Regions from separate parts of the Alteromonas sp. ABV2_168 genome, predicted to be linked through region 2. Evidence: predicted binding sites of a transcription regulator. Region 2 holds the regulator's gene; the other holds the start of a gene.
The links. The regulator ArgR, encoded in region 2, controls arginine synthesis, uptake and breakdown. The targets are predictions, from matches to a motif close to ANTGAATANNTATTCANT.

Region 1: gltB (glutamate synthase large subunit) is a predicted target of ArgR. The motif match lies at 4,109-4,126, and genes of this name have one in related genera.

Annotation. Positions count from the first base shown of each region.
Region 1 covers NZ_JBSWYQ010000009.1:215,198-230,737, reverse strand. The annotation lists gene gltB (glutamate synthase large subunit) at 1-3,940, opposite strand, end outside; gene arcB (aerobic respiration two-component sensor histidine kinase ArcB) at 4,679-7,039, shown strand; gene ACXAH4_RS14740 (PH domain-containing protein) at 7,048-7,593, shown strand; gene ACXAH4_RS14735 (PH domain-containing protein) at 7,593-9,158, shown strand; gene ACXAH4_RS14730 (hypothetical protein) at 9,167-9,325, opposite strand; gene ACXAH4_RS14725 (hypothetical protein) at 9,322-9,723, opposite strand; gene ACXAH4_RS14720 (HD domain-containing protein) at 9,864-10,424, opposite strand; gene prpF (2-methylaconitate cis-trans isomerase PrpF) at 10,552-11,736, opposite strand; gene acnD (Fe/S-dependent 2-methylisocitrate dehydratase AcnD) at 11,813-14,404, opposite strand; gene prpC (bifunctional 2-methylcitrate synthase/citrate synthase) at 14,459-15,540, opposite strand, start outside.
Region 2 covers NZ_JBSWYQ010000012.1:40,741-56,280, forward strand. The annotation lists gene ACXAH4_RS16905 (DUF2271 domain-containing protein) at 1-428, opposite strand, end outside; gene ACXAH4_RS16910 (calcium-binding protein) at 425-1,339, opposite strand; gene ACXAH4_RS16915 (DUF4198 domain-containing protein) at 1,350-2,138, opposite strand; gene ACXAH4_RS16920 (TonB-dependent hemoglobin/transferrin/lactoferrin family receptor) at 2,334-4,709, shown strand; gene ACXAH4_RS16925 (PepSY-associated TM helix domain-containing protein) at 4,852-5,451, shown strand; gene ACXAH4_RS16930 (NADPH cytochrome P450 oxidoreductase family protein) at 5,464-6,786, shown strand; gene mdh (malate dehydrogenase) at 6,924-7,862, opposite strand; gene argR (transcriptional regulator ArgR) at 8,088-8,552, shown strand; gene ACXAH4_RS16945 (efflux RND transporter periplasmic adaptor subunit) at 8,810-9,982, shown strand; gene ACXAH4_RS16950 (efflux RND transporter permease subunit) at 9,982-13,128, shown strand; gene ACXAH4_RS16955 (efflux transporter outer membrane subunit) at 13,132-14,598, shown strand; gene ACXAH4_RS16960 (TonB-dependent receptor) at 14,699-15,540, opposite strand, start outside.

The DNA.
Region 1 (15,540 bases), on a different contig from region 2:
GCGGGTAGATAACCAGCTTACCGCCAGTCATACCTTTACCCACGTAATCGTTGGCATCACCTTCAATACGCATGTGCAGACCACCTGCGTTCCATACGCCGAAGCTCTGGCCCGCAGTACCGGTAAACTGTATTTCAACCGGCACATCTTCCATATCATGGTTTCCGTGATGTTTGGCGATTTCACCAGACAACATGGCACCCACTGAACGGTCAGTGTTGCGGATTGGGTAGCTTAAACGGATACCTTTGCCTTCACGCACAGCGTTACGGGCATCGTCCAGAATCTTCGCATTCAGCTCACCTTTATCCAACGGCTGGTTGGTGGTTTCTGAACAGAACAGACGGGTATGCTCGCCTTCAACCGGTGTTGCCAGCAGTGGTGACAGATCCAGTTTGTTTTGTTTCGCTGAAATGCCGTCGATAACTTTCAACAGATCAGTGCGGCCTACCAGTTCATCAAACTTACGTACGCCTATTGCGGCCATAATTTCCCGCACTTCCTGAGCAATGAACTTAAAGTAGTTCATTACCATCTCAGGCAAGCCGATGAAGTGTTCTTCACGCAGCTTTTGATCCTGAGTTGCAACACCTGTCGCACAGTTGTTCAGGTGACAAATTCGCAAGTATTTACAGCCTAACGCCACCATCGGGCCAGTACCGAAACCGAAGCTTTCAGCACCCATACAGGCTGCTTTGATAACGTCCAGACCGGTTTTCAGACCACCGTCGGTTTGTACACGTACTTTGTGACGCAGACCGTTTTCAATCAGTGCCTGTTGTGTTTCCGCCAGACCCAGCTCGAAGGGGCTGCCGGCGTACTTAACAGACGTCAGCGGGCTTGCACCTGTACCACCGTCGTAACCGGAAATGGTAATTAGGTCAGCATACGCTTTCGCTACACCGGTAGCGATAGTGCCTACGCCCGGCTCTGATACCAGTTTCACTGAAATCAGGGCGTTAGGGTTAACCTGCTTAAGGTCAAAAATAAGCTGAGCCAAATCTTCGATAGAGTAAATATCGTGATGAGGTGGTGGTGAAATCAGGGTTACACCAGGTACAGAGAAACGCAGTTGCGCAATGTACTTGTTAACCTTGTCACCCGGCAACTGACCACCTTCGCCCGGTTTTGCACCCTGTGCCACTTTGATCTGGATAACATTTGCGTTAACCAGATAGTGCGGGGTTACACCGAAGCGGCCGGAAGCCACCTGCTTAATTTTAGAGTTCTTTTCTGTACCGAAGCGGGAAGGGTGTTCGCCACCTTCACCAGAGTTCGACTGGCCACCTAAGCGGTTCATTGCAATGGCAAGCGCTTCGTGGGCTTCAGGGCTCAATGCACCGATAGACATCGCTGCGGTATCGAAACGGGGGAACAGTTTTTCCGCCCCTTCGACTTCGCTGATATCAATGGCTTCATTTGGCGAATTCAGTTTCAGCAAGTCACGGAAGTGCGCTGGTGCGCGCTCATTGACGTGTTTTGCATAAACCTGATAATCGCTGTATTCACCAGAAACCACTGCGGTTTGCAGTGATTTCACTACATCCGGGTTGTAGGCGTGATACTCGCCGCCGTGAACATATTTCAGCAGACCACCGTGAGACAGAGGCTTACGCTTCAGCCAGGCAATGCGGTTAAGGTTAATCGCATCCTGTTCGAAATCTTCAAAGCCGGCACCCTGAATACGTGAAGGTACGCCGTTAAAGCAAAGGTTAACCACATCTTTGTTGATACCGATGGCTTCAAACAGCTTGGAGCAGCGGTAGCTGGCCACGGTGCTGATACCCATCTTTGACATGATTTTATACAGGCCTTTATTGATACCTTTACGGTAATTCAATACTGCGTCTGTGACAGAGCAGGTCAGCTCGCCTTTTTCGCACAGTTGCTCAATGGTTTCATAGGCAAGGAACGGATAAACAGCCGTTGCACCCAGGCCAATGAGTACAGCAAAGTGATGCGGGTCACGGGCTGAAGCAGTTTCAACCACAACGTTTGCGTCGCAACGCAGTGCTTTTTCAACCAGACGACGATGCACCGCACCGGTCGCCATAGCGGCAGGAATGGTCAGTCTGTCTTTCTTGATGTTGCGGTCTGACAGAATAACGAATGCAGCACGCTTCTGTTTAACCAGATATTCCACTTCGTTACAGATACGTTCGATGGCCTTACGCAAGCCCTCTTCCTGCTTATATTGCAGGTCAACTTTCTCTGAATAGTAGTTATCAGGGTTAAATTCACGCAGCTGTTTCAAGTCGGTGTAAACCAGTACCGGAGATGAAAACAGTACGCGGTCAGCATAACCTGACGTTTCGCTGAATACGTTCTGCTCGCGGCCGATACACGTAGCCAGTGACATTACGTGATTTTCACGTAACGGGTCGATTGGCGGGTTTGTTACCTGGGCAAACTGCTGACGGAAGTAATCGTAAACAGTGCGGGATTTGGAAGATAATACGGCCATTGGCGTATCATCACCCATTGAACCTACAGCTTCCTGACCATCTTTCGCCAGAACCTTCACCACTTGCTGAATTTCTTCGTAGCTGTAGTTGAACAGCTTGTGGTAAACCTCAATGGTGTCGTCATCGAGGACGCGCTTACCTAATTCAGAAGAATCCATCTGCTCAATTGGCGTCAGGTGACGGATGTGTTTTTCCAGCCACTCTTTGTACGGGTGACGGTCTTTCAGCTCTGCGTCGATTTCATTGGAACGCCAGATCTTACCGTTGTAGGTATCAACGGCGAGCATTTCGCCCGGACCAACGCGGCCTTTTTCTACCACGTCAGCTTCGCTGTAATCCCAGATACCTACTTCTGAAGCCAGTGTGATGAAACCATTTTTGGTGATCACGTAGCGGGCAGGGCGCAGACCATTACGGTCAAGGTTACAGGCAACGTGGCGACCGTTTGTCAGTACGATACCGGCAGGACCGTCCCATGGTTCCATGTGCATTGAGTTAAACTCGTAGAATGCACGCAGGCTTTCGTCCATGGTCTTGTTATTTTGATACGCTGGTGGCACAAGCAGACGCATTGCACGGAATAAGTCCATGCCGCCCGCCAGGAATAATTCCAGCATGTTATCCAGAGAAGATGAGTCAGAACCTGTTGTATTTACATAAGGTGCAGCATCTTTCAGATCCGGAATCAAAGGCGTCGAGAACTTACCGGTACGGGCCATCGCCCAGTCACGGTTACCTTTGATCGTGTTAATTTCGCCATTGTGCGCGAGAAAACGGAAAGGCTGCGCAAGAGGCCATTTAGGTAATGTGTTGGTAGAGAAGCGCTGGTGGAATACACAAATCGCACTTTTCAGACGTTCGTCAGCCAAATCTGCATAGAAGGCAGGCAGATCTTTCGGCATCACCAGGCCTTTATAGATGGTGACTAAGCCGGATAAACAGGCTACATAGAAGTCTTTGTCTTTTTCCAGACGTTTCTCGGCACGGCGGCGAACCATAAACAAACGACGTTCTACGTCGCGTTTACGCCAGCCCGCAGGAGCATTCACAAAAACCTGCTCAATCTGCGGTACACCGGTCAGAGCCAGTTCACCTAATACATCGTGGTTTACCGGCACTTTGCGCCAGCCCACAACATTCAGTGTTTCTTTTTCCAGCTCTTCGTTAAGAATGTCTCTGGCAGCTTGTGCCAGTGTGTCGTCCTGACTCAAAAAAATCATGCCTACGGCATATTTCTTACTCAGCTTCCAGCCGTTCTCGTCGGCGATAGCCTGAAAAAAGGCATCCGGTTTTTGCAGTAGCAATCCGCAGCCGTCACCGGTTTTACCGTCGGCAGCAATACCGCCACGGTGCTGCATTCTGTCCAGGCCCTGGATTGCAGTCGTTACCAGTTTATGGCTGGCTTCCCCGTGAGTGTGGGCAATAAGACCAAAGCCACAGTTATCCCGGGAATCATTGGGATTATATAAACTCATCTTAAAAACTCCTTCAACCTTCGACTGGACAAGGCATGTGTTGGATCGTGTTCCGCGCAGGACACGCATCGCAACATTAGTGTAGACGTCTATTTACGAGCCAGTTTTCACCATACTCTAAGCGCCTTTTTATGTCGTTAATTATTATTAGTAGGACGCCAGTCGTTAACCGCATTTTTATGCACTATTGCCTAGCGGGCCGTACAAAATACATACATTGGCATATAAAATCAAATGATAAAAATGTGAAGACCTTATGTATTTTGAATAAGTTACATAAAGTCATTTTAAATCAACATCTTAATTTTAAATCGCCGCTGATTGGATTTTGAGCTGAACGCTCATTTTTTTATCAAATTAGTATGTTTATACTAAAGTTCAAAAAAGAATAAGAGGTTAATTGTGAATAATCATTCATAAAAAATGTTTATTTATATGGAAATGCAGGGTGTGGCTGAATGAATATCACTTTTACGGCAACCTGTCAGAACCCGCCAAGCCCGACCAGATAAAATCTAATATACCTCTGTGCCGGAGCATTAGCAAAGTCACCGGGCGTATCCATATAAATGAAGGGAATTATCGCTATGACGAATTTTGCCCGTCAGTGAATATGTCAGGATAGTCACCGCAGTGTCACAAATTAGTATAACGTGCAGGCAGATTTGTGGGTTTTCCAACGCGACCGTGTTATAAGTGCTGTAAGTTTAGTTATTTAGAAATTGCAGTACGTTCGTTATGCATCAAGATTCTCCAAATGATTCGTGGGCGATAAAATTTGCGCAGTTTATAAAGCGCTTTGGCACACTGAAACTAAGTTTGCTGTTTGTTGTTGTTACGCTGGTTTTCACCCTTGGCGGTTCATACGTCATCCGGGTGACCATGGGCAATGAGGTTCAACCTGACGATTTTATTATCGCTGTTGTGCTTACCATGATGTCAGCCCCCTGGGTGCTTTACTTCTTAAGTGAACTGGTTAAACAACTGGAAACTTCCCGCACTAATTTAAAAGAAGTGGTCAGCCAACTGGAACGTTTGCGTGAGGAAGATGTATTCCTTAACCGCGAACTGCAAAGCAATATCCGCCAGCTTAACCATGAGATGGAACAGCGCCGTAAAGCGCAGGACGACCGTGAAGCGGTGTTTAAAGATCTTGAAAAAGAGATTGAAGAGAAATCTTTTTCAGAACAGCAGGCACGACACTTATCTACCTTGCTGCGCTCTATCATTGATGCCTCACCGGATCTGATTTACTACCGTAATGAAGAAGGGCGTTTTGCCGGCTGTAACCGTATTGCGGAAATGCTCACCGGCAAATCCGAAGCTGAGCTGGTTGGTCTGACCTTACATGATGTGTTTGAAGAAGAACTGGCCCGCCAGATTGTTGCCTCTGATCATGAAGTGCTGGAAACCAATGCCAGCATGACCGAAGAGTTGTGGCTGCGCTTTGCTGACGGAAAACGCCGTTACTTCGAAATGAAGCGGGTACCGTTTTTTGATAACGAAGGCACACGTTTAGGTTTGCTGGCTTTTGGCCGGGATATGACAGAGCGCAAACAGGCCGAGAATGCCGCTGCGAAAGCCAGTACCGATAAAACTCGTTTCATTGCTACGATTTCTCACGAATTGCGAACGCCACTGAACGGCATTGTGGGTTTAAGCCGTATGCTGCGCGACACGGATTTGAGTGAAGAGCAGTTCAACTGGGTCAGTACTATTTATGCCAGCGCAATTACACTGGGCAATATATTCAACGACATCATCGATCTGGATAAGCTGGACCGGGATAAACTTGAGCTCAGCCTGAAAACGGTATCGCTGCGTGATTTCACCCAGGAGTTGTCCAGCATTATCCGTCTGTTAGCGGCAGACAAATCGCTGGAGCTGGTAACCGATATTCAGGAGCCGTTACCGCAACTGGTGGAGGTTGACGGTACCCGTCTGCGTCAGATCCTGTGGAACATTCTGTTTAATGCCGTGAAGTTTACGCAGAAAGGGAATGTGAAACTGAGTGTGTCGGCAACCCCGGCAAAAGACGATATGACGGTGGTGACCTACGTGGTAGAAGATACCGGTGTGGGGATCCCTGACAGCGAAATTGAGAAAATCTTCGCCATGTATTATCAGGTAGACCATCCGGATCATCAGTCTGCAACAGGTACCGGTATTGGTCTGGCAATCTGTAAGCAAATGGTCGACTTGATGAACGGCGATATCCGCGTGACGTCTGAAGTCGGCAAGGGCACACGCTTTGAAATTGAGCTGCCGTTACAGATTTCTAACCGTCCTATGCAGGTTTCTAAACTGCTGGTGACCGATCTTAACATTCTGCTGGTGGAAGACATTGAGCTGAATGTGATGGTGGCAAAAGCGCTGCTTGAAAAATTAGGTCAGACAGTCGATGTGGCCATGACCGGTCAGGAAGCGATCGATAAAGCCCGGGAAAATCACTACGACCTTATCCTGCTGGATATACAGTTGCCGGATATGACAGGGTTTGACGTGGCCAACACGCTGCGCGATGAAGATTTGGTTATGGGCACGCCGATGGTGGCATTAACGGCTAACGTGATTAAAAAGCGTGAAGAGTACCTGCAAAACGGTATGGATGACGTTATCGCCAAACCCATCAAGAAGAGCCGTGTGATTGAAGTGTTCAACAGTTTGTTTGCTGAACCGGCCGCACCGCTGCATACTGAAGTGGAAAACAAGCCTAAGAAAACTGACAACAGCAAAGCGCTGTCCAATATTCTGGATATTGAATTGCTGCAAATGCTGGTGGATACCATCGGTGAAGATATGGTCCGTGCCAGCGTAAAAGTGTTCCAGGATAAAATGCCGGAATACATGGAAATTCTGCAGTTAAGCCTGAGTGCTGACGAAAAGTCCGAAGTGTGTTCCCAGGCCCATAAAATAAAAGGTGCCGCCGGCTCTGTCGGTCTTGCCCGTGTGCAACGCATTGCCAATCAGATCCAGCAGGGGGATCACCCTGCATGGTGGCAAAATGTGCATGACTGGGTTGAGGAGCTTCAGATGGCAGTTGCTCACGACATGAAAGCACTGCAAGAGTGGCTTAACTCACAAATGATTGAGGACTGATACAAAGCATGACCACGGAAGGTGAAGCCTTTTCAAATACGGTTGTCTCTGCAGACCAGCTGCCGTCTCTGGACACGCTGGTTTATGAGCCTTTGTCGCCGCGTTACAGAACACTGAATCTTGCTATCGCGGCGGCAATCTTCATCACCCTTCTGGTGGTCGTAAACTTCATCCGCTTTCAGCCTTTTGTCACATTGCCGGAAGGACTGTTATTTGCCTGGCCATTCGTGACGGCGGGTCTTATAGCCTTATGGGGGCTGCTGAGTGTTTATCACTGGCTTGCTGATCCGTTGTTGCAATTCTCACTCAGAGAGCAGGATTTATCTGTTCACAAGGGGTTGATATTCCGCAGCATCACCAGCCAGCCGGTACTTCGCATACAGCATATTGAGCTCAAGCGCGGACCGCTGGAAAGGCTGGCCGGGCTGGCAACTTTGCAGGTTTTTTCTGCCGGAGGGGCAGGGCATACCTTTGAAATACCGGGCCTTCCCGTGGCTCAGGCACAGAAAATCCGCCAGTTCATTCTTGATCACAAGGATGTGGGAGCGCGCTGATGCGGTCACAACAGGAAGCCGCTGTCTCCACCGGCGTTAACTGGCGCAGACTGGCACCGGTTGCGGTGATCTATTTCATTGTCTCCAATGTCCTCAGTTTTATCCGCCAGTTTATTGTGGTGCTTTCTGTACTTGCCTGGTCTGCCAGCAGCTTTGACTATCAGCAGTCGTTCTGGTTTATACCCGTCATGGTGGCTATCTTTCTGGCAACGATTGTAAGTGGAGTAGTGAGTTACTGGTTTTATCAGTACCGCATCCGCAACGAACACATTGAAATACGTAGCGGACTGTTCAGGCGTCGTAATCTTAATCTGCCGTTCTGGCGCATTCAGAATGTAAAAATTGAACAACCGTTTTACTTTCGCTTTACCCATTACACCGTGGTGGTGCTGGATACAGCAGGTTCATCCGGAGAGGAAGCGAAAATTGTTGCTGTAGAACGGGATTATGCGCAGCAGCTCCGTCAGGCGGTGTTGATCTCCGGCAGACAGCATCAGGCCGGGACCACAGAGGACAACAAGCCAGAGGCAGTTGACACCGCGACGTCACCGCTAGCGGATGATGAGAAGGTGATTAACCGCCGCAGCCTTTCCGATCTCATCATTCACGGACTGACCAATAACCGTGTGTGGATCCTGCTTGGTGCACTGGCGCCTTTTTATGACGAGATTTCCGGTTTTATTTACGATTTTGTGGATGATCTCGGATTATCCATGGATGCACTGTTCGCTGACGAGCAAGTACTCTGGTGGCAGGTCGGTTTGTATGTCATTTCCACCATGCTGCTGATCCTCAGTGTGATGGCCATGGTGTCGGTAGCCGGCTCGGTGATCACGTATTATAACTACACGCTCACCCGCACATCGGACCGGTATATCCGTCGTTCAGGACTGTTCAGTTTGCAGGAAGTCAGTATGCGTGAGTCCCGTATACAGATGATTTCCGTCAGACAGGACTGGCTGGATTATCTGCTTAAGCGAGCTAATTTCTTTTTTGAGCAGAATAAGACCGGTGACAAACAGGAGCAGGAATTACATGCGACTCACAAGATGCTGGTGCCGTCCGTCACACTTGCTGAGGCGCAGGCTCTGGCTACAGATGCAATGCCGGATAACAAGGTGCATCACACCGGCTATAGCAGGATCAGCACCCGCTTTATCAGTCGCTGGATCCTGACACTGGCACTGCCTGCCTGTGCGCTGGTGTCGGCCATGGGCTATGCCCGTGAAGGCTGGCACATTTTCCTTGTCACCATTCCGGCTTTTATGCTCGCCTGTGCAAGTATTTATTTGCGCTGGCGGCGATGGGGATTCGCCTGCGATGATACTTACTGTTATATCAGAAAAGGTATGGCAGGGATTGACCGCTACAGTTTTACACTCTTTAAGGTTCAGCAGGTGGCACTGACTCAAAGTGTGCTGATGCAGCGAAGAGGGCTGGCCAACGTGCATTTTATTCTGGCCAGCGGCAGTATCACCATACCATATATTCCTTATGCGGTTGCCACAGAGCTGGCTGACAAAGCGCTGTGGCACGCCGAATCAGGCCGCCGCTCCTGGATGTAGCAACAGCCCTATTTCGTTTCCTCTTTCTCTGCTTGCTCTGCTTTCCACGCTTTAAAATCTTCATAACGTTGTTCGTAACGCAGCACTTTGCTGTGTGGATCGGCAACAACGGTATCTTTCGGTAGCGCCGGTACACGACGGGTTTTCACCATATCGATAGTTGTCACTTTTCCGTCGATACTGACGTCGAGAGGCATAGGAAAAGGTAAGCCATTTTCAGTTTTCCACGTAAAGGTGACGCCGTTGTCGTCGCGGGTAGTGTTTTTCCGTTTAACCACACCGAAGTGATGGTGAAACGGGTATCTAAATCCACAGAAAGATGTGTTTGCGGGCTGTCTGAGTTAAGCGTGAGTGTGGTATCACCAAATAACACTTCGTTCGTAAAGTCGAAGGAAAAATTGAGTCTGGCGTGGCTAACCGACAATCCCTTTTGATACGGGGCGATCTCACCGCCGCTTTTTAACGTGTACGGTGTTGATTCAGTATTGTTGTGAGAAGAGGACGTTGCAGCACAACCACTCAGCAGAGCGGCTGTCATTGCAATAGCAAGGGCATGTTTTTTCATTGTTCTTGTCCGGGTATCTGTGTGGTTTCCATTCTTCACAGATATCCCGAAAGGTACAAACAGAACAAGACAAATGTTGTGTAATACAAGTTATATACAGGAAATCAATAGGTTACCAGGTGATGTGCTGTTCAGACTGGCTAACTCACCTGATGCAATGCAACCGGAGAGGCAGGCTGGTTAACCAACCATCGTTCTACCATTTGTATTAATGCGCTACTGGCTTGCGGAAATAGTGGTAAATGCCGGGCAAGCCACTGGCTAAACCCGGGCAACATGCCGGATTCAAACTCGGTAACCGTTTGTGCCAGCACAAACACGTCAGCGAGTGCCATAGTTTGTAAAAGGGCAGGAGCGGCCTGAATCGCCGGGAAATTCGTTTGTGCCAGGGTTTCGGGCGCGCCGCTGTCCGGCAAATTGAAACTGCGCATGGCAGATACCATGTCAGCAACCTTCTGACCAAAACACATCTCAACTTCATCACTGTCTGCGTAGTCGTCCTGCATGGAGCGTGTCAGCCAGGCCGCAGCCAGCATTTCCCGGTTGTGGGGAAGCTTACTTAACAGTACCGCCAGTTCCCGCGGGTGGTGGATAAACGTTGCGCCATTGTGGCGGCGTAAATGACCGGCTAATGCATACTTGCGTGCGGTAAACAGTGCAGCTGATGATACGTAATCATCTTCAACGAGTAATGCCTGCATAAGGACCTCTTACCTTCAATGTGTTATTGACAGCGGACGCTCTGAACGGCGTCCTTTGAAGTCCTTATTACAAATAGTGTGCCTGTTTTTTCGCCGGTTTTTTGGCACCGTTTTTTTCACCCGGTTTTCAGGGCGTCAGAACATCAGCGGGAACCCGCACCCATCCTTCCATCAGCACCCTTGCGCTGCGGCTCATTATCACTTTCTTCACTTGCCACTGGCCGTGATGATATTCAGCCTGTGCGCCGACTTTCAGTGTGCCGGAGGGGTGGCCGAATACCACCTGACTGCGTTCCCCGCCACCGGCTGCTTCATTCACCAGTGTGCCGGGAATACAGGCGGCAGTAGCAATGGACACTGCAGCAGTACCCATCATGGCATGATGTAGCTTACCCATGGATAAGGCCCGGACATTCAGGTCAATATCCTGCTTCGCTATGTGCTTCCCGCTGGATGCAGTGTAATCTGCAGGTGGGCTGACAAACGCGACTTTCGGCGTGTGCTGGCGCGTGGCCGCTTCATCAATATGACCGATGAGGCCCATTTTCATTGCGCCGTGAGCCCGGATAGTTTCAAACATTGCCAGCGCTTTTTCATCACTGTTGATGGCATCCTGTAACTCTGTGCCGCTGTAGCCGCAACTTTCAGCATCAATGAAAATTGTCGGAATACCGGCATTGATCATCGTTGCTCTGAGCCTGCCAACACCCGGGACGTCGATATCATCGACCACATTACCGGTGGGAAACATCGCGCCATCATCATCCGCCGGGTCCACAAAAGCGATTTCTACTTCTGCCGCCGGAAAGGTAACGCCATCCAGTTCGAAATCACCGGTTTCCTGTACCTCACCATTGGTCACGGGCACCTTTGCAATAATGCTTTTGCCGATATTCACCTGCCAGATTTTCACGGTGACGATACCATTGTGTGGTATTGAGTCCTTATCAACCAACCCGTTGCTGATGGCAAATGCGCCCACCGCGGCGGTGAGGTTGCCGCAATTTCCTGACCAGTCTACAAAGGGTTTATCAATAGCCACTTGTCCGAACAGGTAGTCCACATCAAATCCTTCCCGTTCACTTTTCGACAGAATAACGGTCTTGCTGGTACTTGACGTTGCACCGCCCATGCCGTCAGTTTGTTTACCGTACGGATCAGGGCTGCCAATTACCCGCAGCAATAACGCGTCTCTTACCGGGCCGGGTTGCTGTGCGGCTTCGGGCAAATCGGTGAGTTTGAAAAACACGCCTTTGCTGGTACCGCCGCGAATGTAGGTTGCCGGAATTTTAATTTGTGGGGCGAAAGTCATGAGCACGTTCTCAGATGAATGATGTGAATGGGGTACAAGACCGGGCAGCATACCCAACCGGTCTTGCAGGTGATTGTCAGGCGTTTTCAGATTCCAGGAAATCCTGAGCAAAGCGCTGCAACACACCGCCAGCGGAATAAATGGAGACTTCCTCAGCGGTGTCTAAACGGCATTTCACTTCTGCTTTGTCCGTTTCGCCGCCGGTGCGATGGATGATTAGCGTCAAAGTGGCACCGGGTGAAATATCCCCCTTTACATCAAAGGTCTCTGTACCGTCGATATGCAGGGTTTTGCGTGTTGTGCCCGGCTGGAATTCCAGTGGCAATACACCCATACCAATCAGATTAGTGCGGTGAATGCGCTCAAAGCCTTCTGCCACAATCACTTCTACACCCGCCAGCCTTACGCCTTTTGCAGCCCAGTCACGTGATGATCCCTGACCGTAATCAGCACCCGCTACAATGATCAAAGGCTGCTTGCGGTTCATGTAGGTCTCAATGGCTTCCCACATGCGTACCACTTTGCCTTCCGGTTCAATGCGCGCCAGTGAGCCCTGAACCACTTCACCGTTTTCCGTTACCATTTCATTAAACAGCTTCGGGTTCGCTAACGTAGCGCGCTGGGCGGTTAAATGGTCACCCCGGTGGGTGGCGTAGGAATTGTAATCCTCTTCCGGTACGCCCATTTTTGACAAATATTCACCGGCGGCACTTGACGCCAGTATGGCGTTTGAAGGTGATAGGTGGTCAGTGGTTATGTTATCGCCCAGCACGGCAAGGGGGCGCATGTCTTTCATCGTACGCTCTGCTGCCAGCGCACCTTCCCAGTATGGGGGGCGGCGAATATAGGTGCTTTTCGGACGCCATTTATAAAGTGGCTCCAAGTCCTTGCCATAGTCGACTTTCAGATCGAACATGGGCTCGTAAACTTGTCTGAACTGCTCAGGCTTAACCGCGCTGGCGACAATGGCATCAATTTCTTCATCTGAAGGCCAGATATCTTTCAGCGTGACCGGGTTACCGTCACTGTCTGTACCCAGCACATCTTTTTCGATATCGAACCGCACTGTACCAGCAATGGCATAGGCCACAACCAGCGGCGGAGAGGCTAAAAAGGCTTGCTTGGCATAGGGATGAATACGGCCGTCAAAGTTACGGTTTCCTGACAAGACAGCAGTGGAATATAAATCACGCTTAATGATTTCTTCCTGAATCTTCGGATCGAGGGCACCGCTCATGCCGTTACAGGTGGTGCAGGCGAACGCGACAACACCAAAGCCCAACTGTTCCAGTTCAGATAACAGGCCGGCTTCTTCCAGGTAAAGTTTTACTGTTTTAGAGCCCGGCGCCAGTGAGCTTTTTACCCAGGGCTTTCTGATCAGTCCTCTGGCATTGGCATTGCGGGCCAGCAATCCGGCGGCAATAACATTGCGGGGGTTGCTGGTATTGGTACATGAAGTGATAGCCGCAATAATGACTGCGCCATCCGGCATTTTGCCATTTTCCTGTTCAACATGACCGGCAATGCCTTTACTTGCCAGGTCTGCCGTCGCCAGTCTTGCATGAGGATTAGACGGGCCGGCCATATTTCTGCCTACCTTAGACAAATCAAAGGTCAGTACCCGTTCATATTCCGCTGTCGTCAGGTCATCAGCCCAAAGGCCGGTGGCTTTCGCGTAAGACTCAACCAGCTCAACCTGTTTGTCTTCACGACCGGTAAGCTTCAGGTAGTCGATGGTTTGCTCATCAATATAAAACATGGCAGCAGTGGCACCGTATTCCGGCGTCATGTTTGAAATCGTTGCGCGGTCGCCCACGGTCAGCGCCGACGCGCCTTCGCCGTAGAATTCCAGATAAGCAGATACAACACGCTCTTTACGCAGGAATTCTGTCAGCGCCAGTACGATATCAGTGGCGGTAATACCGGGTTGTGGTTTGCCGGTTAATTCTACGCCGACAATGTCAGGCAGGCGCATATAGGAGGCGCGGCCCAGCATGACACTTTCTGCTTCCAGGCCGCCAACGCCCACGGCTATGACCCCAAGTGCGTCAACATGAGGGGTGTGACTGTCTGTACCGACCAGGGTATCAGGAAAGGCAACGCCGTCTCTGGCGTGGATCACAGGGGACATTTTTTCCAGGTTGATCTGGTGCATGATGCCGTTACCCGGGCCAATCACATCCACGTTTTTAAACGCCGTTTTGGTCCAGTTAATAAAGTGAAAGCGATCGTCGTTACGGCGGTCTTCCACTTCACGGTTTTTTTCAAAGGCTTCCGCTTCAAAGCCTGCATGTTCTACTGCCAGTGAATGGTCGACAATCAGTTGAGTCGGTACGACGGGGTTCACTTTAGACGGATCGCCGCCTTTCTCAGCGATAGCATCCCGCAATCCGGCTAAATCGACCAGTGCGGTCTGGCCCAGAATATCGTGGCAAACCACGCGGGAGGGGAACCAGGGAAAATCGAGGTCGCGCTTGCGATAAATTAACTGCTCCAGTGAAGCAGTGAGGTGTTCGGGCTGGCATTTTCTTACCAGGTTTTCCGCCAGCACTCTGGACGTGTACGGCAGCTTTTCATAAGCCCCCGCTTTAATGCTGTTTACGGCTTCACGGGTATCGTAGAAATCTAACCCGGTCTTTAAAAAGGGTTTGCGATAGTCCATATTCATAGTCGGTCTTCTCCGGCAGGCAAAGGCGGGCTGTGGCGGCCCGCCCGCAGCGCATCAGCGTTGTTCGATGGGGGTAACGGGACGTAATTCTTCGCCGGTATATTCGGCAGACGGACGGATGATGCGGTTATCCGCCCGTTGCTCCATCACGTGGGCAGCCCAGCCGGTGAGTCTGGACATAACAAAGATTGGTGTGAATAACTTCGTCGGGATCCCCATAAAGTTATAGGCAGAGGCATGGAAGAAATCGGCATTACAGAATAGTTTCTTTTCACGCCACATCACTTCTTCACAGCGCACAGATACCGGATAAAGCACTTTATCACCAACGTCTGCAGCCAGTTTTTCTGACCAGCCTTTGATGATTTCGTTGCGCGGATCGGATTCACGGTAAATGGCATGACCGAAGCCCATGATCTTCTCTTTGCGGGCAAGCTTACCCATCATCTGTTCTTCAGCATCGTCCGCCGAGGTGAAGCCTTCAATCATTTCCATGGCTGCTTCGTTTGCGCCGCCGTGCAACGGGCCGCGCAATGAACCGATTGCACCTGTAATGCAGGAATGCATGTCTGACAATGTGGAAGCACACACTCTGGCAGTAAAGGTGGAAGCGTTGAATTCATGTTCCGCGTAAAGGATCAGGGAAACATGCATAACCTGCTCGTGAAGTTCACGGGGCTTTTCACCATGCAGCATGTGTAAGAAGTGAGCGCCGATGGAGTCATCATCAAGTTCGGTATCAATGCGTACGCCATCGTGACTGAAGCGGTACCAGTAACAGATGATACTTGGGAAACAAGCCAGCATGCGGTCGGTGACTGCAGCCTGCTCAGAAAAATCCTGTTCCATTTCAAGGTTGCCCAGTACCGAGCAGCCGGTGCGCAACACATCCATCGGATGGGCATCTTTGGGGATGCGTTCGAGGACTTCTTTCAGCGCTTGTGGCAACCCGCGCTGGCTTTTCAATTTTGCTTTGTAAGCTGCCAGTTCGCCGGAGTCCGGTAATTTTCCTTTCAGAATAAGATGGGCGACTTCTTCAAACTGACAATGATTTGCCAGGTCTTTCACATCATATCCGCGATACGTCAGTCCTGAGCCTGACTGACCAACGGTGGAAAGTGCTGTTTTGCCTGCAA
Region 2 (15,540 bases):
CTGGATGCTCTCGCCAGTTTCCGTGCATCCCGCCGTTCCAAAGACTCGTTCCCGGCAACATACTGCACCCAGTAACGGTACAGCGCACCATTACGGCAACTGACTTTCCCTTCAGTCAGTTGAAACCAGGCTTCACATTTCGCGATGCCCTCATACAACCAGGATGGCAATTCATGCGTTCCCCCGCGGGAGAGTTTAGTCAGTAAGCTGCCTTGCGGGTTTGTAGCCTCTGCTGTGTCGTGCACCAGTGCATTCAGCGCTTCCTGCTCAACACTTGCATGGCCACTTTCCATGATAACCGTGACGTCGTAACCGGGCTGCTGAATGTGGAAAGATTGCTTTGCCGGCTCAGGTTGAGCTGAACCGGCGGCCTGAACAGTTGCCGCTGTCCAGGCACTCAGAAGGCAGATAATGAAGCGACGTTTCATGGATTACTGACACTCGCAGTTTGCGTTGCCTTGTCGTCATTATCATTGCTTTCACGTTCAAATACCGGAGCCGGATCGTCGATGGTGATGAAACCATCACCGGTGGTATCGTAACGGCTGAAAGAACGGAAGCCGGACTGCATGTATTCGTTAAATGTCATATGCCCGCTTTCGTCTTTGTCCAGTACACCAAAACGCACGTAAGTTTGTTTTACCTGTCCCTCATAGGTTTTTTCATACTGCGCGTCCAGACGGTCTTCAAACTCCAGCACATATTCCTGCTCAGTCAGTACCTTATCGCCATTCTCGTCAGTGCGGGCAAATTGCTCATCTCTGACAGCCTGAAATTCAGCCTTATCGACTTTGCCGTCACCATTGGTGTCATATAAATCCATGAAGCCTTTGATATTATGTGTGGTCGGCATGCGCAACATGGGGCGCTGCTCCAGCTTTGGCTTGTCATCACTGTCTGCACTGCGGCCTTCGCGTACCGGGTCAGGATCAGAGGCCAGGATCAATCCGTCTTTATTCTGATCCATGAAGTCAAAGCCCCGACCGCCCACTGCATCCATTTCAGCTTTGGTGATTTGTTTATCGTCATCTTTGTCTATGGCGTTGAAGCGAATATGTGTCTGTTTCACCGATGCTTTTCTGTCAGCCGCCATGCGTGTTTTCATATGACCTTCCCACTCGTAAACATACTCATCTTCTTCGATGGTACCGTTGTGGTTGGTATCCGTTGCGGCAAAGCGCTGTCTGCGGGCATCAACAAATTCTTCCAGAGACAGCTTTTCGTTACCATCCAGATCGTAGGTTAAAATAATACCGCTGGCACTGTGAGGGGCGGCCAGTGGGCAGGTGCAGCTAAGCAGGGTTAAAACTGTAGCGATAAAAGAAATACGTGTTTTCATGATGGGCTCCTTAAAAAGCTTCTAACGTTAACGTGGTTGTGTAGCTGTAAAGCGGTACCGCTTCGCCTTCCGGTGCGGCTTCTTTCACGCGGACCTGCAGCAAGTACAATCCCTGTTTATCCAGGGTGGCCGATGCAACACCTTTTGAGTTGGTCGTTAACTTTTGAAAATCTGCTTCTTCGCTGAACTGATCATTGGCGAAATACACCGTTACCGTCTGCTCAGCCAGTGGTTTGCCTTCGTACTGCAGGGTGAATTCAAACCGGTCTCCCGCAAACAAACCATTAGGATGGGTCGCTGGCACAATCTCCAGTCCTTTACCCGTGCCGGCTAATACTTTTTCAGTAGGGCCTTTCTTCGTTACATAGGCAACCGCGCTGGTCACCGACTGAAAGTGCTCTGTCAACACAGCCCCTTCCGGTAAAGGTTCTTCATTTCCTCTCACCGAACCGCGCTCACCATTCAAATCGTAAACGCGAAAAATCGCCCCCAACCGCTTACCGGTGGAAAACTTATAGGTCCCTTCCTGTTCCAGTGTCTGTTCAAGGACATTACGGGTTTTCAGATTCACCACCGTTTCTACCGGTACGATACTGCCATCGGGTTGCTCAACCTCGAAAGGTGCATTACTGATGGCCACTTCGGGCACAAAAAACTGCTCTGCGAATGACGCATCCAGGGTCATCGAGTCACGGCTAACCGGCTCAAAACTAAGCGGTTTCAGGTAAGGAGTGTGGGCGTTCGCTATGGGTGCAAGCATCATCATTGTACTTGCCAGTGCTAAGGATTTTATTTTCATTTTTTAGTACTTAGGTTGTAAAAAGTTTCCCGATCTTATTGCAAATGGGAATTGTTATCAATATCATCCTCAATCAAATCTGAGCGGCGATAGTGTTAAACACCTTTTCTGCGCATCGCATAACTCTCCTTTTTTCGCCACTTAGATCTAAATACTAATTATTTGCACTTTTATTAATATTGCACGGAGCCACTCATGAACTTCAAACGGTCAGCCCTGTTTTTTGCAGTCACGGCGATCTTGTCTGGTAATGTTTTCGCACAAGAAAAAGAACAACTCGCCACAACCAAAGTACAGAGCGAAGACAGTAAAGAAATGACATCCACTGCGGTTACTCTGGATGCTAAAACGCTGGCAGAACAATCAATTACCAACATCGAAGATACCGCCCGCTATGAAGCCGGCGTTCAAATTAATGATTCGGGAAACCGCTTCGGTGATGACGGATTCAATATCCGCGGTCTGGAAGGCGATGCTGTTGCCGTATCCGTAGACGGTATCTCTCAGGGTGAAACCCTTAACCCGTCAAGCTTTGCGGCTTACGGTATGTTCGGTTCGAGCCGTGGTCAGGTAGAACTTGAACACGTTAAAACCGTAACAATTTCGAAAGGTCCAAGTGCTGTCGCAAACGGCTCAGGCGCACTGGCCGGGGCAGTAACCTATGTCACTAATGATGCCGCAGATTTTCTGCCTGTGTCCGGCGATGCAACCGGCGGCAGAGTCAAAACCGGTTTCGATTCACGTTCAAACGAATGGTTGATCAACGGCTCTGTTGCAAACCGTACCGGCAATTTTGAAAGCCTGTTGCAATACACCCGACGTGACGGCAATGAAACGGAAGCCCACAGCAACGGTGCAGATATTTCCGGACCTGCACGTGGACAGGCCGATCCGATGGATAACACTTCAGATGCCGTGCTGCTGAAGCTGGCCTATAACTTATCTGAAGATGCACAAATTGGTGTGGTTTACGAAAAAACTGACCGCTCTTCAGATGGCACGCCGTTATCCCGTGAACCGGCTGAAGGTGAAACTGCCAGCTATTACAATTTCAGCAGTAATGACGAAAATAACCGCGAGCGCGCGGGTATTTTCTATAAACAGGACAATGCCGGTAACCTTTTCTTCGACAGCATTGAAGTGAAAGCAGATTATCAACAACTGTACACATCCGGCCTGACCTCTTTTCTTTACTCAAGCCAGGGTGCCGTGATCCTTCGTCAGGAAGATCGCAGCTTTGAACAGGATTCCACCAGTCTGAAAATCGACCTTAAAAAGTCGGTTGAGGGAGATATCAACCATGACTTTGCTTATGGTGTGAATTATCAATCTGTGTCTGTAGAAAACATCATGTATGACCGCCGCTACGATGGTGAAACCACCAGCGACCCGGTACTGGATGGTTACCCTATTCTGGATCAGGGCTTTGTTCCTGCATCAGATAAACATGTCCTGTCTGTGTATGCTGCCGACACCATGGCACTGAACGAAGTAGTAAAACTGTATGTAGGTGCACGCTACGACAAAACAGACTATGAGCCGGAATTAAATGACAGTTTTTCCGATCCGCTGGGCCAGAGCGTTTCCGATGCACAATTTAACGCTCTAATCGGTGAAGTAGGATTAAGCTATGAATTCATACCCGGTCAGGAAATTCAGGCAAAAATCAGTCAGGGCTATAAAGCACCGACGCTGCAGGAACTCTATTTTGGTACTAACTCCGGCGAAGAAATTACGGATACAGTTACCGGCACGGTTTATCAGGACATTGACGAAATATCGAATCCGAACCTGGATGCGGAAAAGTCTGTTAACTATGAAATCAGCTACCTGGCTCAGTTCGAACGAGGCTTTATCAGCCTGAGCGCGTTCAGAACAAACTATACAAACCGCATCCAAAGCGAAACCTTTTCTACCCCTTACGATGCTGAAGTAAATATTGAGACCTGCAGTTACTACACCGGTACCTGTACAAGTGAAGTACTGACAGAAGACGTCTATACCCAGGCACAGAACTCCGGTGAAATAAAAGTTGAAGGGATTGAATTCAGTGCCTTTTATTTATTCACAGACAACATTACCGGTCGCCTGACGTATTCTGCCCTGGACGGTGAATACCTGTCTGAATACACGCCGGCCAGCGAGGGTGATTTCGACTTTTATGATAAAGGAGATGATCTTGAGACGCTGGCACCTGATTCTGCGACGGTGAGCGTTGGTTACCTTTCAGACGAGCGCAACTGGGGTATTAAAGCCCACATGGTTTATTCAGCCGGAATGGATGAGTCTGATCAGAAGAGTTTCACCTCGCTGAACAACGGCAGTGGCCCTTTCTTCTACCCGCAAAGCTATACCGTGTTTGACCTCACAGGTTTCTATGCGATCACAGAAAACCTGACACTCACAGCGGCTATCTACAACCTGACAGATAAGGAGTTCTACAACTGGGGTGTTGTGGACAATCTTCGCTCAGGTAATGGTGGTTTCTTCTCAGGTGTCAGCGGTACCGGTTACCAGCGGTTCTCTGAACCGGGACGAAGCGCAAGTGCCTATATCACTTACACTTTCTGATAAGCAAATTACTCTGATATGACGATAACCGGCCTGCTATGCGGGCCGGCTTCACTTCAAAAAATAATAATTCCCATTATCATATCCCTATCCTGCTTTGAATTATGTTACAAAGCCTGTATTCCCGAATTAGAGTAACACTATGCGATTTTCCCTTGGCAGTGCCCGGCAATGGCACTGGATCTCAGCCGCCATCTGTATAATTGGCATGTTCATGTTCGCCATAACCGGTATCACGCTTAATCACGCGGCGGATATTGAAGTCGCCCCGCAGGTAAGAAATGTTGAGGCGGAATTACCGGATCATGTGCTGTCTGATATCAGTGAGTTGCCTGAAGGCTCTGTCGCTCTGCCCGCTTCATTAAGAAATTGGCTGGCTGACGCTCAGCGCATCACGCCGCCGTCAGATAAGGAAGGAGAATGGGATGGTGTTGAGCTGTATGTTTCCTGGCCCGGTCCCGGTCAGGATCACTGGTTGTCGGTGGATACCGAAATGAGTGAATTAGTGTACGAAGGCTCAGATCGCGGCTGGATAGCTTACTTTAACGATTTACATAAAGGCCGGAATACCGGCACAGTGTGGCAATGGTTTATTGATATTTTTTCTGTGGTAGTGATTATTTTCACCGTCACCGGACTGCAATTACTGATTAAACAGGCGCCGCACAAAGCGTCAACCTGGCCGGTAACGGCACTGGGTTTCCTCATCCCTGTTTTTATTATGCTGGTTTTTATTCATTAAGGTATTCTGGTTGTGACCGAGTTTGAACGTCTGCTGACGGGTCTTTTTATGGTAGCGGCCTACACCCTCTGGGTTGGCTATCTGTTCTGGAAAAACAAAGGGAAGAACTTGCTGAGGCAGCACACTCAGGAAAGCAACATTGTGATTGCCTGGGCAAGCCAGACAGGTACCGCACAGGCACTGGCAAAAGCATATGCTGCAAACCACAGTGAATTTAAACACGGTGTGCTGATGCCATTATCAGCCATCACACCGGAGCGTTTGAAAGAATTCAAAAGGGCTTTATTTGTAGTAAGCACTTACGGTCATGGTGAGCCGCCCGATAACGGACGTTCATTTTTTAAAGCCCTGAACCGCACCCGCAGGAACGAAACTGAATTATCTCATCTCGAGTATGAAGTCGTCGCGCTGGGAGACAGTAAGTATCCGCATTTTTGTGCTTTCGGCGAACATATTGATAAGCGGTTGAATGCATTGGGTGCAAGCCCCGTTGCACCACTGGTTAAGCTTGATCACAGTAAAGGTGAAGAGACTGCCGCACTGGCACAATACTCATCTGCAAATGTGGCTGTACCCGCGTATGAGGATTTCACGCTTATCCGCCGGCGACAACTCAACAGTGGTCCCCGTCACCCGCTTTTTGAAATCGATCTGTACGCCGGGCACAATGTTCAGCAATGGCAAGCCGGTGATATTCTTGATGTACTGCCTTTGAATACATCAGGGGAAATCGCCCGCAGCTATACTATCGCCTCTGTAAGCAGCGAAAGTAACATCATTAAATTGATTATAAGGCTGGCGATAAAAGAGGACGGCAGTCAGGGCCTGGCCTCAGGGTGGCTGACACAGCAGTTGAAGATTAACAACACAGTTAAAGCTAAGTTGCATGTAAACCCCGCATGCCACCTTACACTTAACAACAAACCACTACTTCTGATAGCTGCCGGCAGTGGACTGGCAGGTATTCGTGCTCAGTGGATGCAGGCAGCAGAACAGCAACATACAGCACCGGTCTATGTACTATTCGGTGAACGCACACGGGAACATGATGACATCCTGTCAGAAGTTATTCCTGCACAGGCGCTGAACGCAGCCAATGTTAACGTGAAACGGGTATTCTCACGTTGTCCGGACCATCCCATGTATGTGCAACAAGCACTGCAACAAAGCGAAGATGCGCTGCGTGATGTGGTAAACAATGACGGCCAGATATACGTTTGTGGCAGCTACGATGGTATGGGTGAAGGCGTACACCACACATTAATCAGGATGCTCGGAGAGGAACAGGTGCAACAGTTAACCGACAGCCACCGTTATCACAGGGATGTGTATTAAGTCGCTCTGATATCGCTGTGGAACGCAGTCATCCTTAAATCATCCTGTACTTTCAAACAATTCATTCTGTGCCTGAAATCAGGGCATAAAAAAACCGGCTTTTGAAAGCCGGTTTTCAATGCATTATTGAAACGGGATTAGCCGTTTACGAATTCAACACCAATTTTGATGTCGCCACGCAGGCCTTCCAACATGTCGTCTTTCGCCTTTTGTTCGAAAGCGCTCAGCTCGCCGTATGGCAGAATTTCTTCAACGCCGTTAGGACCTAAACGTACAGGGTGTGCGAAGAATGCCGCGTCATCGCTGTCGTCAGTTTGTACATAGGTGTACTCAACAACGTTTTCACCTTGCATTGCAGCAACCAGAGACAGACAGAAACGTGCTGCAGCCTGACCCATAGAAAGCGTCGCAGAACCGCCGCCAGCTTTCGCTTCAACAACCTCTGTACCTGCATTCTGGATGCGTGTAGTCAGGCTTGCTACTTCTTCGTCAGTGAAAGAAACACCTTCAACCTGGCTCAGCAGAGGCAGGATAGTCGTACCGGAGTGACCACCGATTACAGGAACATGTACGCTTGATACGTCCAGACCTTTCAGTTCAGACACGAAAGTCTCAGCACGGATCACATCCAGAGTAGTAACACCGAACAGCTTGTTCTTGTCGTAAACGCCTTTTGCTTTCAGCGTTTCAGCAGCGATAGCAACAGTAGTGTTTACAGGGTTAGTGATAATACCAACACAAGCAGAAGGACAGTTATCAGCAACACCTTCAATCAGGTTCTTAACGATACCGGCATTGATGTTGAACAGGTCAGAACGGTCCATACCAGGCTTACGCGGAACGCCGGCCGGAATAAGAACAACGTCACAACCGGTAAGCGCATCAGCCAGATCATCTTTACCATGACCGGTAACTTTCACCGCGGTGGGGATGTGGCTCAGGTCAACAGCAACACCAGGAACAACTGGCGCAACGTCATATAACGCTAATTCAGAACCTGCTGGCAATTGTGTTTTCAACAACAATGACAGCGCTTGACCAATACCACCGGCAGCACCTAACACGGCTACTTTCATACCATTTCTCCTATGGAATAGTTACTCGTCAAAAAAACGGAGCGTCACAGTAAATCAACGCGTAAAAAAACTCAATCACCCAATGGTCTTATGCATGCATAATGGGTATAAGCCGCAAGATTATGCAATAATTTGAATGGATATGCATAAATATTGCTTAAATGTGATGACTACGGCACAATAATAGCGGTTTGTACCCTTAAACACCAAATACGACAGGAAAATATGGCTAACGTAAAACAAGAAAAGATGATCAAAGCCTTCAAAGAGATCCTGAAAGCAGAAAGCTTCGGGTCTCAGGGTGAAATCGTTGAAGCACTGAAATCACAGGGTTTTGATAACATCAGCCAATCAAAAGTGTCCCGTATGCTGAGTAAATTCGGCGCGGTAAGAACGCGAAATGCCCGCGGTGATATGGTTTACTGTTTACCACCTGAACTTGGCATGCCTACGGCGAAAAGTCCGCTTAAACAGCTCGTGCTCGACATTGTACACAATAATGTGATGGTAATCATAAGAACCAGCCCCGGTGCCGCACAGCTTATCGCAAGATTGCTTGACTCTCTGAGTCAGAAAGACGGCGTGCTGGGTACCATTGCCGGTGATGATACGATTTTTATCGCCCCGGCTGACGTCACCCGTATCGAAGAAATTCGTCAGCGCGTAGAGAACCTGTTCGAAAACGTCTGACACAGTTGCTATTGCACAAAGCACCTTTTCAGGTGCTTTTTTTATTCCTTCAGCATTGTACCCCCTTTGTAAATGGCGCGTTCATTCACGGCAAAAACGCCGGTGAATGAGTAAATTCGTCCCGCTTTTTCGCTAATCTGCCTTCTCATAAAACCGCGTTAACCCTGCCTTAACCCTCCTTGTCGATACACTCTGCTTCAGCAAACTGACGGGAAAGCGCTTAGTGCCGTCAGCTCCGGATTAAACAAGGAATCGCCATGAAGATCGCCACCACCCTCTGTGTTCTCACCAGCCTGCTTACCCTTTCAGCCTGCAGTGACACAACACAAAATCAAAGCTCTGCGCCCCGCGCCACCGCCGTTAGTGCAATTACCATAGCCACACAAACGTTCCCGATTACCCGCACGCTGCAAGGCCGTGTTGTTGCACAACAAACCGCTCAGATTAGGCCACAGGTCGGCGGCGTGCTCGAACAGCGTTTGTTTGAAGAAGGCAGTTTTGTAGAAAAAGGGCAACTACTCTATCAGATTGACGATTCAACCTATCGCGCCAGCGTAAACGAAGCCAAAGCAGACTTGGTGAGCGCCAAAGCGTCTGTGGAGTCAACCCGGCTTATTGATGAGCGCTACCAGAACTTATTAAAGATAGAAGGCATTTCCCAACAAGATGCCGATAACGCCCATGCAGACTATCTGGTTGCTCAGGCCTCACTGGCGAAAGCGCAGGCGGCACTGGACTCTGCCAACGTTAATCTTGCTTTCACCCGCATTACTGCACCCATCAGTGGCCGTACCGGTATTTCTAATGTGACCGAAGGCGCATTGCTTACTCAGGGCCAGGACACGGCGTTAACCACCATTCGCAAACTCGACCCGATTTATATAGATATGACAGAAACCAGCGAAGGTGTGCTTGAGCGCCGTGCCATGATGCAGCGTGAGGGCGTAACATCCGGCTCAAGTGATGTTATCGCCATGCTGGAAAACAATACTGAATATGATGAAACCGGCTCCTTCACTATGCATGAAGTAGCTGTTGATGAAGCCACCGGCTCTATTACCTTACGGGCGACTTTTCCCAATCCGGACGGCATTCTCATGCCTGGCATGTTTATCCGCACCAAAGTCACCATAGCGGTAGACGAAAACGCGATTCTTGTACCCCAGCAAGCCGTGCAGTTTGACAATAAAGGCAATGCTTTCGCCTGGGTAGCTTCAGGGAGTAAAGCAGTGAAAAGGTCGCTGACCTTACAGGAAGCCACCGGTAATAAATGGCTGACTGAGTCCGGCATCAAGGCCGGTGAAAAAGTGATAGTGGAAGGCATCGACGGTTTACAGGACGGCGCAGACATCACCGTTACTGAAGTCACGCTGAACGAAGATGGCAGAGTGGCAGCGCCGAAAGCAAAAAATCAGGAAGGAAATGAGTAATGTTCGCCCGATTCTTCATAGATAAGCCCGTATTCTCCTGGGTTGTCGCCATTATTATTATGCTGGCGGGAACCGCTTCCATACTCTCTTTACCCATTGCCCAATACCCTGATATTGCGCCGCCTACTGTGAGCATCAGTGCCAACTATTCCGGTGCAGACGCCCAAACCGTGGAGAACAGCGTCACGCAGGTACTGGAACAGCAGCTTACTGGTCTTGACGGACTATTATATTTTTCTTCCTCCAGCTCATCCAGCGGCAGTGCCAGTATCTCGCTGACATTTGAGCAGGGAACGGATGCCGATTACGCGCAGGTACAGGTTCAGAATAAAGTGCAACAGGTGAACTCCCGCTTGCCTTCTGCCGTGCAATCTGAAGGGGTGACGGTAACCAAATCGCAAAGCGATATGCTGCTTATTGCTGCTGTTTACGACGAAACCGACGAGGACTCTGAGTTCGATATCTCGGATTATATCGCCTCAAATATGCAGGACACCATTGCCCGTACTGAAGGTGTGGGTGATATCAACGTATTCGGTTCCCAGTATGCCATGCGCATATGGCTCGACCCGGCAAAGCTGGCGGCATACGAACTGATGCCCTCAGATATTACCTCTGCCCTGAGCGCCCAGAACGTGCAGGTACCCGCCGGTAAAATCGGTGACATGCCCTCTCCCGATACGCAGGAGCTGAATGCTACCGTAACGGCTCAGTCCATGCTGCAGAGTGTTTCCGATTTTAAAAACATCATTGTGAAGTCTGACCGCCAGGGCACCGATGTACGGTTATCTCAGGTTGCCCGTGTTGAAATGGGCAGTGAATCGTACACAGCTGTTCCCCGTCTCGACGGTCATCCTGCATCCGGTATTGCCATTATGCTGGCTCCCGGTGCCAATGCGCTGGATACATCAGAACGGGTTAAAGCGGTATTGAGTGATCTGGAAAAGAATTTCCCGGACAACTACAAAATGGCGTTTCCGAAAGACGCTACCCCGTTTATCAAGTTATCAATTCTGGAAGTCGTGGAAACCCTGATCATCGCCATTGTTCTGGTGGTATTGATCATGTGGTTGTTCCTGCAAAACTGGCGGGCAACAATTATCCCGACCATTTCCGTGCCCGTGGTGCTTTTGGGTACATTCGGCATCATGGCCGCAATGGGCTACTCCATTAATACCCTGACCATGTTTGGCCTGGTGCTGTCCATCGGCTTACTGGTAGATGACTCCATCGTAGTGATTGAAAACGTGGAACGGTTGATGTCAGAGGAAAAGATGTCGCCCCGGGATGCCACGATCCAATCTATGAAAGAGATCACCTCTGCCCTTATCGGTACATCCATTGTGATCTGCGCCGTGTTCCTGCCTATGGCTTTTTTCAGTGGTTCAACCGGCGTTATCTACCGTCAGTTTTCGGTAACCGTGATTTCGTCCATGCTGTTATCGGTATTTGTAGCGTTAACGCTAACCCCAATGCTGTGTGCATCACTGCTAAAAGATACCGGCGCAAGCCGTCAGACAGGGGGCTTTTTCGGCTGGTTTAACCGTATGTTCGATAAGTTTGCCGACAAATATAACCTGCGTGCGGTATCGGCGATTAAGCGCCCTAAATTCTGGCTGGCCGGTTATGTGGTAATTATTGCGGTGATGGGCCTGATGATGGTGAAACTCCCTTCCAGCTTTTTGCCAGAAGAAGATCAGGGTGATGTAATGGTGATGTTTAACTTACCTGCCGGTGCATCGATTACCCGTACCACCGCCATTGCCGATGAAATTCAGACTTATATTCAGGAAGAGGAATCGGATCTGGTTGATCACTTCTTTACAGTTTCAGGCTTCAGCTTTTCCGGTAGCGGCCAGAACGCAGGTATGGGCTTCCTGTCACTGAAAGACTGGGACGAAAGAACCGGCGACGGTGAATCGGCATCAGACATTGCCGGTCGCCTGATGATGAAGATGAGCGAGCTCCGCGATGGCAGTGTTATAGCTATGCTGCCGCCGGTGATTCAGGGTCTCGGTCAAAGTAACGGCTTTACCTTTGAGTTGCAGGCAGCAGCGGGCACAACCCGTGACGAACTGACAGAAATAAAGAATGCTTTTTTACAACAAGCCCGCACCAATCCGCTGCTGAGTGGTGTGCGTGAAGGTACGCTAAGTGAAACCCCGCAACTGGATATCGATATTGATAACGAGAAAGCGGTTGCCATGGGGTTAAGTTTGTCAGATGTGGCCGACACCTTATCTTCGGCCTGGGCCGGTTCTTATGTGAACGATTTTCTTGACCGCGGCCGGGTGAAAAAAGTCTACATTGAGGGCGACAGTAACTACAGCGCCAAACCGGAAGATTTGCGCCAGTGGCACGTGCGTGGTACTGACAGTGACGGCAACACCACCATGACACCATTCAGTGCCTTTTCCAGTGTTTCCTGGTCGCAGATGCCGCAAACCTTAAGCCGCTTTAACGGCCTGGCTTCCTATGAGATTCAAGGCAACGCAGCGTCGGGCGTCAGTTCCGGCGAAGCGATGGCGGAAATGGAGCGCCTTGCAGATGAAGTGGGTAACGGCAAGGTGACCTATGCCTGGTCCGGATTGTCCTATCAGGAAAATCTGTCCGGCGGGCAATCTGTCTACCTGTACGCCATTTCTATTCTGGTAGTCTTTCTGGCACTGGCAGCACTTTACGAAAGCTGGTCTATTCCATTCTCGGTAATGCTGGTTATTCCGCTAGGATTAATTGGTGCAGCACTGGCAGCCACTTTCCGTGGCCTTGAAAACGATGTTTACTTTCAGGTTGCGCTGCTGACCACCATCGGGTTATCCGCTAAAAATGCCATCCTGATTGTTGAGTTTGCCGAAGCCGCTTATGAAAAAGGGCAAAGCGCCGTGGATGCCGCCATTCAGGCAGCAGCACAACGTCTGCGCCCGATCATTATGACCTCGCTTACCTTTGTCTTTGGTATTTTCCCCCTTGTTATCGCATCGGGTGCAGGAGCAAACAGCCGGATATCCATCGGAACAGGTATCTTGGGCGGTACGCTAACCGCGACTTTGCTGGCCATATTCTTCATTCCCATGTTTTTCGTACTGGTAAGAACTGCGTTTCCGGCCAGAAAGCCCGTTTATGACACTGCTGCGGATAAGGAGTAATCAATGCAACCTACACGTCATTTTAGCAAGATATCTCTGTGCGCCGTCGTTGTCGCCCTGTCGCTGAGCGGCTGCGCAACCCTGGCGCCGGATTATGAGCGCCCTGCATCACCGGTGCCCTCTGAGTGGCCGGCAGGCGAGGCTTACACTGATTCAACGAATGTTGAACAAACGTCGCTGCAGAATGCTGACGCCATTTTGCAGCTTCCCTGGCAGTCGTTTATTACCGACAGCAGAATGCAGAAAGTGATTCAGACGGCACTGGATAACAACCGCGATTTACGACAAACCCTTGCAGATGTAGAGGCAGCAAGAGCCACCTACCGCATTCAGCGGGCTGAATTGTTTCCTACGTTGAATGCGAGTGTAACCGGTACGCGGGCGAAATCGTCAGACGGCTCCGTTAGCACCAGCTATGAAGCTGATGCCGGCCTAAGCGGATACGAAATTGATTTGTTCGGCAAGAATCAGAGCGCAACCGAAGCTGATAAGCAAAGCTTGCTTTATTCTGTGGAAACAGCCAGAGCGGCAAAGATCACGCTTATTGCCGAAACCGCCAATGCCTGGCTGACGCTGGCGTCGGATCAGAGCTTGCTGAAACTGGCGGAAGAAACCGCACAAAACGCACAGAAAGCCATGGAGATCACCCGCCGCCGTAATGAGCTGGGCGTCGACTCAAAAGTGGATGTGCTGGATGCGCAAACCACCTACCACACTGCAATGGCAGATATTGCCAGCTACACCACGCAGGTCGCACAGGATATTAATGCGCTCATGTTACTCGCAGGCAGTGGCATAGATAAGCAATGGTTACCTGATGGTCTGCCGGAGAGCGATGATTTCATTAGCGTGATCCCGGCAGGGCTGACGTCCGACATTTTACTCAACAGACCGGATATACTTGCCGCTGAGCATAACCTTAAATCCGCCAATGCAGATATTGGTGCCGCCAGGGCAAACTACTTCCCGTCTGTTACGCTAACCGCGACCGGCGGCCTGGCCAGTAATGTGCTGGCAGACATTTTTAGCGGTGGCGCGTCCACAATCTGGAGTCTTATCCCTTCAGTATCGGTGCCAATATTCACTGGTGGCGCCAACGATGCGCAACTTGATTACGCGAAGGCCAATCGGGACAAAATGGTTGCCGCTTATGAATACAGCATCCAAACCGCATTTTCTGACGTGGCAGATGCACTGGCAAGACGGGGCACCATTGCCCGTCAGCTTGGCGCGCAGCAGGATTTAGTCGATGTCGCATCAGACAGTTACCGCCTGTCACTGGCCCGCTATGAAAATGGCGTGAACAGTTTTCAGGATGCCCTCACCTCACAACGAACCCTGTACAGTGCACAACAGTCGCTGATTTCTACACAGTTAATTGACTTAAGCAACCGCATTACCCTTTACCGGGTGATGGGCGGAGGTCTGGGTGATGTTGATGATGGCAGTGCTGAAACTGCCGGAGGGTAAATGCTGAGGTAGTTTTTCTTTAAGCTAAAAAAAACCGCCGTAAAAACGGCGGTTTATATGCTTTTTTCTGAGTTAAGAAGCTGAGCTACCTGTCGTCAGATTAGAAGTTGTAGTTTACACCTACACGTACTTCCCACAGAGACGCATCACCCATACGGGCTTCAGGTTCTGAGGCACCGACTTCAACAGTGTTGAAAAGCACACGCTCAGCGACACCCCAGTCGTCATTCAGGAAGTTAGTGAAGTTATCAAATACGATAAATGCACTGGCACTGTGACCATCTGTGAAACCCGGCAGTTGCTGAGTTAAACGCAGGTCAATCTTGTTCCACCATGAACCGTCTTCGCCGTTACGCTCTCCGCCAACTGGCAGCACGTTGTTACTATCCAGGTATGGTGTAAAGCCGAATACGCCGTTGGAGTCGTTTCGGGACAGCGTGTAGCTGTACGGCTTGCCAGACTGAATAAGACCGAAGGCGCCCAGAGTTGTAGGGTAACCATCAATCAGTTCGATGTCATAGCTCACATTCAGCGTGAAACGGTGTTCAATGTTGTAATCAGACAGCGAAGAAACCTGCTCATTCGGCGAGGTAAATGCACGGTACTGATAGTTAGAGAACGCCACAGAACTGGTCATAGGCTGAACGTCTTCAGCATGGTTATACGCATAACCACCGGCCAGGTTGATGCCGTTTTCGTACTGCTTCATTACACCGAAAGATACTGTGTAAGAGGTAGACTCAACATCAGAGTTAGTCAGTACAAAAGAACCAACACGGTTGCTTTCGTAAATGGCATAACCATCATCTGTAGTACCAACCTGGTCCAGATCGCCACGCAAAACAATTGCCTGGTTTTGTGTGCGGGACACTAACAGGTCGGCCTGAAGGATATAGTTGTCTTCGGTCTGGTGAGTCACGCCCAGTGCCATTTTAAGCTCTG